DNA from 2 places in the Streptomyces sp. RKAG293 genome. Region 1 is predicted to be linked to the other one. Evidence: riboswitches for the same ligand, from Rfam matches in the RefSeq annotation. Region 1 holds a riboswitch; the other holds the start of a gene.

Evidence for each region. Region 1 has a riboswitch for S-adenosylmethionine ahead of thrC (threonine synthase). Riboswitches for the same ligand answer to the same signal wherever they lie in the genome.
Region 2: linked by a shared signal. The riboswitch ahead of LNW72_RS12565 (aminotransferase class V-fold PLP-dependent enzyme) and the one ahead of thrC (threonine synthase) in region 1 are both predicted to bind S-adenosylmethionine.

The regions. Positions count from the first base shown of each region.
Region 1 is NZ_JAJOZB010000001.1:4,226,211-4,229,607, forward strand. It holds gene LNW72_RS18535 (ubiquitin-like small modifier protein 1) at 1-182, opposite strand, end outside; gene thrC (threonine synthase) at 179-1,477, opposite strand; SAM riboswitch class I at 1,495-1,636, opposite strand; partial or broken gene LNW72_RS18545 (glucosyl-3-phosphoglycerate synthase) at 1,831-2,810, shown strand; gene LNW72_RS18550 (trehalose-6-phosphate synthase) at 2,911-3,397, shown strand, end outside.
Region 2 is NZ_JAJOZB010000001.1:2,839,974-2,843,370, forward strand. It holds gene LNW72_RS12565 (aminotransferase class V-fold PLP-dependent enzyme) at 1-1,207, opposite strand, end outside; SAM riboswitch class IV at 1,252-1,367, opposite strand; gene trpD (anthranilate phosphoribosyltransferase) at 1,830-2,894, opposite strand; gene LNW72_RS12575 (cytochrome bc complex cytochrome b subunit) at 3,031-3,397, opposite strand, start outside.

The sequences.
Region 1 (3,397 bases):
ACATAGACGTTCACAAAGCGACGCAGCTTGCCCGTGTCGTCGAGAACGCGCGCCGAAATACCCGTGTGGTTCTTCTCCAGCGACTCAAGGATCTCGGAGAGCGTCGAACCCTCGGCCGGGACTTCCGACTGGCCGCCGGTATAGGTGCGGAGAATGGTCGGAATACGAACAGAAGCACTCATGCGAGGCCAGCCTCTCGGAACGCGGCAAGGGTCGGGCGGATGACGGCGGTCGGGCCGGTGGTCGGAGCGACCGCGTCGAGGGTCTTCAGGCCGTCACCGGTGTTGAGGACGACGGTCTCCAGGGCCGGGTCGAGCTGACCGGTCTCGATGAGCTTCTGCAGCACACCGACCGTCACCCCGCCCGCGGTCTCGGCGAAGATCCCCTCGGTCCTGGCCAGCAGCTTGATCGCGGCCACACACTGCTCGTCGGTGACGTCCTCGACCGCTCCGCCGGTGCGGCGGGCGATGTCGAGCACGTACGGGCCGTCGGCCGGGTTGCCGATCGCCAGCGACTTGGCGATGGTGTCCGGCTTCACCGGGCGCACCACATCGAGGCCGGCCTTGAAGGCCGCGGAGACCGGGGAGCAGCCCTCGGCCTGCGCACCGTAGATCTTGTAGGGCTTCTCCTCGACCAGCCCGAGCTTGATCAGCTCCTGCAGGCCCTTGTCGATCTTCGTGAGCTGCGATCCGGACGCGATGGGGATGACGATCTGGTCCGGCAGCCGCCAGCCGAGCTGCTCGCAGATCTCGTACGCCAGGGTCTTGGAGCCCTCGCCGTAGTACGGACGCAGATTGACGTTGACGAAGCCCCAGTCCTCGCCGATCGGGTCGCCGATCAGTTCGGAGCAGAACCGGTTCACATCGTCGTAGTTGCCCTCGATGCCGACCAGCTCGCCGCCGTACACCGCGGCCATGACGACCTTGCCGGCCTCCAGGTCGTGCGGGATGAACACACAGGAGCGGAACCCGGCACGGGCGGCGGCGGCGCCGACGGCACCCGCCAGGTTGCCCGTGGAGGAGCAGGAGAGCGTCGTGAGGCCGAAGGTGCGGGCGGCCTCCAGGGCGATGGCGACGACGCGGTCCTTGAAGGAGTGCGTCGGGTTGCCGGAGTCGTCCTTGACGTACAGGCCGCCGGTGACGCCCAGCTCGCGGGCCAGGTTGTCGGCCTTGACGAGCTTGGTCCAGCCCGGGTTCAGATTGGGCTTGTCGACCACGTCCGCCGGAACGGGCAGCAGCGGCGCGTAGCGCCAGATGTTCGCCGGGCCGGACTCGATCTGCTTGCGCAGCGCTTCCGGGTCACCGGTGGGGAGGTCGTAGGCCACTTCGAGCGGCCCGAAACACTCCTGGCACGCGAAGACCGGACCGAGCGGAACGCGTTCTCCGCACTCGCGGCAGGAGAGCGCTACGGCGGGTCCGAAAGCGGGTCCGGTGTCCGGGGTGGCTTCAGTGGTGTTGTCGATGGTCTGCACAGCCATGACGGCGAGGCCCTTTCTCCTCATCTTCCCCGCGGCGACGATCGCCACGAGACGGAATTGGCACCTTCCCCACCTGGCCTCGCGTCGTCGACGACGAGATGTGGCGGGAGGGTTGCCGGGACTTCTGCGGGCCGTTCCCTCAGTCCCTCTGGATGAGCGCTGTGGCACCGGGCTCTCACCCGGGCATTTGTTTTCCGTGGTGACCCCCGGCATGCGGTGGTCACTCGCGTTGTTCAAGACTGTAACCGACGAGCCGGACACTTGAGATAGTCGTCCGAACCGCGAGATGGGTCACGCGGGTCCCCACACGGGGTGGATTCCGCCCCCGACACACACATCAGGGAGTCAGGCACGTGCTGCAAGAGGTGGAGCGCTGGCTCGATCGACGGTCCTGGTCCGCCGCCGACCGGCCCCTCGACCGGCTGCTCGCGGCCAAGCGTTCCGCGGGCGACCGGGGCACGGTGAGCGTGGTGCTGCCCGCCCTCGACGAGGAGGCCACGGTCGGTGCGATCGTCCGCACCATCCGCGACGAGCTCATGAGCGGTCCCGTGCCCCTGGTGGACGAGCTGATCGTGCTCGATTCAGGCTCCACGGACCGTACGGCGGAGGTCTCGGCGCGCGCCGGAGCCCGGGTCGTGCACCGCGACGAGATACTCCCCGACCTGCCCGCGGTGCCCGGCAAGGGCGAGGTGCTGTGGCGGTCACTGCTGGTGACGAGCGGCGAGATCGTCTGCTTCATCGACGCCGACCTGCGCGACTTCGACGCCCGCTTCGTCTACGGAATCATCGGCCCCTCCTGACCGAGCCCGGCGTCCAGCTGGTCAAGGCGATGTACGACCGCCCGCTGGAGACCGGCGACACGATCGTGCCGGCCGGCGGCGGCCGCGTCACCGAGCTTGTCGCCCGCCCCCTGCTCAACCTCCACTGGCCCCTCCTCGCGGGCTTCGTCCAGCCCCTCGGCGGCGAGTACGCGGCCCGCCGCTCCCTGCTGGAGAGGCTGCCCTTCCCGGTCGGCTACGGCGTCGAGCTCGGCATGCTCATCGACGCCCTGAACACCGTCGGCCTCGACGCGCTGGCCCAGGTGGACGTCGGTGTCCGCCACCACCGCCACCAGGACGGCCAGGCCCTCGGCCGCATGGCCGCGACGATCTACCGCACCGCCCAGGTCCGCCTCGCCCGCGGCCAGCTCGTCCGCCCGGTCCTCACCCAGTTCGACCGGGGCCCGGACGGCGGCTTCGCCCCCCGCACCCACCAGGTGGCGGCCGAGGAACGCCCCCCGATGATCACCATCCCCGAATACACGACCCACCGCGAGGCACGCCGCACGGGCTGAACCGCCGATGCCCCCTCCCGGAGGGCCCGGCCCCGCATCCACCCCCGCGGCGAAGCCGCCACCACGTTTGCGTCGCAGGACACGTGGCTAGGCTGGCGGCATGGTCGCTCACCGCGCAGCCCCGATCCTCGTCGCCTCCAACCGCGGGCCCGTCTCGTACACCCTCGGAGAGAACGGCACGCTGACCGCCAAGCGCGGCGGCGGCGGGCTGGTCTCCGGCCTCAGCGCGATCGGCCCCGACGCCGGCGCCGTCTGGGTGTGCGCCGCCATGAGCGAGGGCGACCGCGAAGCGGTCCGCCGCGGCGAGGGCGACGCGCAGACGCGCATGCTCGGCATCGAGCCGGACGTCTTCGCCGCCGCCTACAACTCCATCGCCAACTCCGTGCTGTGGTTCGTCCACCACCTGCTCTTCCAGACCCACCTGGAACCCCTCTTCGACGAGGACTTCCGGCAGGACTGGGCCTCCTACGAGACGTACAACGCCGCCTTCGCGGACGCGCTCGCCGAGGAGGCCGCGGAGGGCGCCACCGTCCTCGTGCAGGACTACCACCTGTCGCTGGCCCCCGCGATGCTGCGCGAGCGCCGGC
Region 2 (3,397 bases), 1.4 Mb from region 1:
TCTCCGGGGATCCGCACTCGCCCGGCTCGGTCGGCTCGCTGCCCAGCAGGGTGCGGACCAGCGGGTGGGCGCAGAAGAGGCCGTCGCGCACCCCGATGCCGTACTCGGCGGACAGCGCGGCGGCGAAGTGCGAGCTGTTCCAGCCGTCCACGACGAACGAGATGACGCCGACCCGGGGCGCGTCGTCGCCGAACAGCGACAGCACCCTGACCTGCGGCACCTCTGCCAGTCCCGCGCGGACCCGGGTGACCAGGCCCTGCTCCCGCTCCACGAGCGAGTCGAAGCCCGCCTCGGTCAGCGCCCGGCAGGCCGAGGCGATCGAGTACACGCCGATGACGTTCGGCGATCCGGCCTCGTGCCGGGCCGCGGTGGTGTGCCACTCGACGTCCACCCCGCCGTCGGCGCGCCGCGCGACCTTGCGGCTCGCGCCGCCGCCCGCCAGGTACGGCTCGGCCTCCTGCAGCCAGTCCGCCCGGCCGGCCAGCACGCCGGAGCCGAACGGTGCGTAGAGCTTGTGCCCGGAGAACGCCACCCAGTCCACGTCCAGCTCCGCGATGTCCACCGGGTGGTGCGGGGCGAGCTGCGCGGCGTCCAGCACGATGCGGGCACCGTGCGCGTGCGCCGCGTCGGCCAGCTCGCGGACCGGCCACAGCTCACCGGTGACGTTCGAGGCGCCGGTCACGCACACCAGCGCGGGCGCATCGGGGTCGCGCCGCGCGAGCGACGACTCCAGCGAGGCGACGGCCTGCTCCGGGGTGCGGGGCGCGGTCAGGTAGGTGACCCGCGCGTCCCGCCACGGCAGCAGCGACGCGTGGTGCTCGGTCTCGAAGACGAAGACCTGGGTGCCGGCCGGGAGCACCGAGGCCAGCAGGTTCAGCGAGTCGGTGGTCGAGCGGGTGAAGACCACCTGGTCGCCCTCCCGGCAGCCCAGGAAGTCGGCCACCGTCGCCCGGCTCTGCTCGAACAGGTCGGTGGAGAGCTGCGACAGGTACCCGGCCCCGCGGTGCACGCTGCCGTAGTAGGGCGCGTACGCGGCGACGTCGTCCCAGACCCGCTGCAGGGCGGGCGCGCTGGCCGCGTAGTCCAGGGCGGCGTAGGTGACCTCGCCGCCGGTCACCAGCGGGACCCGGACGTCACGGCCGAGCACCTCGAGGGGAGCGGTGGCCACGGAACCGGGGGTGCAGGTGGAAACGGGGTGCACGGACATGACGGAGCTCCTCAGGGACCTGGACCCCGGAAGCATCGCGAAGGGGCCCGCGCTTGCCGTAGACACCTCGCCTACGGCCCGGTCATCACCTGGGGCACCCCGCCACGGACGGAGGGTTGCCGGACAGCAAGCCAGGGCCAAATCGCTGTCACTCGTGACCTGACGAGAAGTATGCCAGCTGTCCTGCCGACGGCAAGCGGCATTCCGCGATGCGGACGGTCCTCCGGACGGGCCGGAGGGAAGCGCGCCGTCAGGACGAGCAGGCCTCGTCCCGGTCCGGGAGCGGGGAAGCCCGCCGTCAGGACGGGCAGGCACCGTCCCGGTCCGGGGGCGCGGAGACCCCCGGACCGGGGAGCGGGAGGCGACCCGGCGAGCGGGTGCTCGGAGCCTGCCCAGCGGAGCGGGGAGCGGGGAGTGACCCACCGGACGGGCGCTGGGGGCCTGTCCGGCGGAGCGGGGAGTGACCCACCGGACGGGTGCTGGGGCCTGTCCGGCGGGCCGTGGGCGGTCCAGGCGCCGTCTGCTGCAGGGGTTCTCCCCGGCCGAAGGCGGGGGAAGCCTCGGCGGGGCTCCCTCCGGCCGAAGGCCGGGAAAGAACCCTTCATGATCCGCCGGAAGGGCGTTACGCGTTGCTCGCCGCTACCCAGCGTTCCAGTGCGATTCTGGCCGCGCCCGAGTCGATGGCCTCGGCGGCGCGGTTGATGCCCTCGGCGATCTGGACCTCCAGGGTGGCGGATCCGGGGTCGAGGGCGACCAGGGCGGCGGCCGAGTTGAGGAGGACCGCGTCGCGGACCGGGCCGCGCTCGCCCGCCAGCAGCCGGCGGGCCACCTCGGCGTTGTAGGCGGCGTCGGCGCCGCGCAGGGCCTCGACGGGGACCAGCGGGATCCCGACGTCACGGGGGTCGAAGGCGACCTGGTCGACCTTGCCGTCCCGGACCACCCACACCTGGGAGGTCGCGGTGGTGGTCAGCTCGTCCAGCCCGTCGTCGCCGCGGAAGACCAGCGCGGAGGAGCCCCGCTCGGCCAGCACACCGGCCATGATCGGCGCCATCCGGGCGTCGGCGACCCCGGTGGCCTGGGCGCGTACCCGGGCCGGGTTGGTGAGCGGGCCGAGGAAGTTGAACGTGGTCTGGGCGCCGAGCTCCCTGCGGGCCTTCGCCGCGTACCGCAGCGCCGGGTGGAACTTCACCGCGAAGCAGAACGTGATGCCCGCCTCCTCGGCGACCTCCACGACCCGCTTCGGGGTGAGCTCCAGATTGACCCCGAGCCGCTCCAGCACGTCCGACGAGCCGCTCTGCGACGACGCGGCGCGGTTGCCGTGCTTGACGACCTTGGCGCCGGTGCCCGCCACGACGATCGCCGACATGGTGGAGATGTTCACCGTCCTGGCGAGGTCGCCGCCGGTGCCGACGATGTCCACCGTCCGGCCCGGCACCTCGATGAGGTTGGCGTGCGCGTACATCGCCCGGACCAGGCCCGACATCTCGTCGACGGTCTCGCCCTTGGAGCGCAGCGCGATGGCGAAGCCGGCGATCTGGACGTCGGTCGCCTCGCCGGTCATGATCTGGTCCATCGCCCAGGCGGTGTCGTCGGCCGTCAGGTCATGGCCGCGCAGCAGCTGGTTCAGTACGCCCGGCCATGAGGGGTTCGCCGAGCTGTCGCCGCCTGCCGGGGTCACAACGCTCATGGTCCACACTCCTGGTGGTCGGGTCGATACTGCGGGCCCAGCCTATCGGTGGCCGGGCACGGCGAAGGGCCCCGTCCATGTCATGGACGGGGCCCTTCGAGGTTGCCGTCAGCCGGCGTGAGGGATCAGCGGGCGATCAGTGGTGGCCGTGGCCACTGGTGATCTCCGCGTGCTCCTCGGGGGTCGGCTTGGGGATCTGGCTGGCCTCGCCGTAGAAGCCGTGCGACAGCTTGGTGCGCAGCTTCGTGATCGGGCCGATCTTGCGTTCCACGCCGTTCTCGTCGACCTCGGGGCCGGTTTCGAGCGGCTTCGGCTGGTCGTGCGCGGTGAGCGTGTGCAGCGCCTCCGCGGAGAGCTGCTCGTGCACCTCGATGAACTCACCGTGCGGCAGCCGCTTGATCAGGCCGGTCTCGCGACCGTGCAGGACCTTGTCGCGGTCGCGGCGCTGGAGGCCGAGGCAGATCCGCTTCGTCGCGACGAACACGAGCACCGGGAGCACGAAG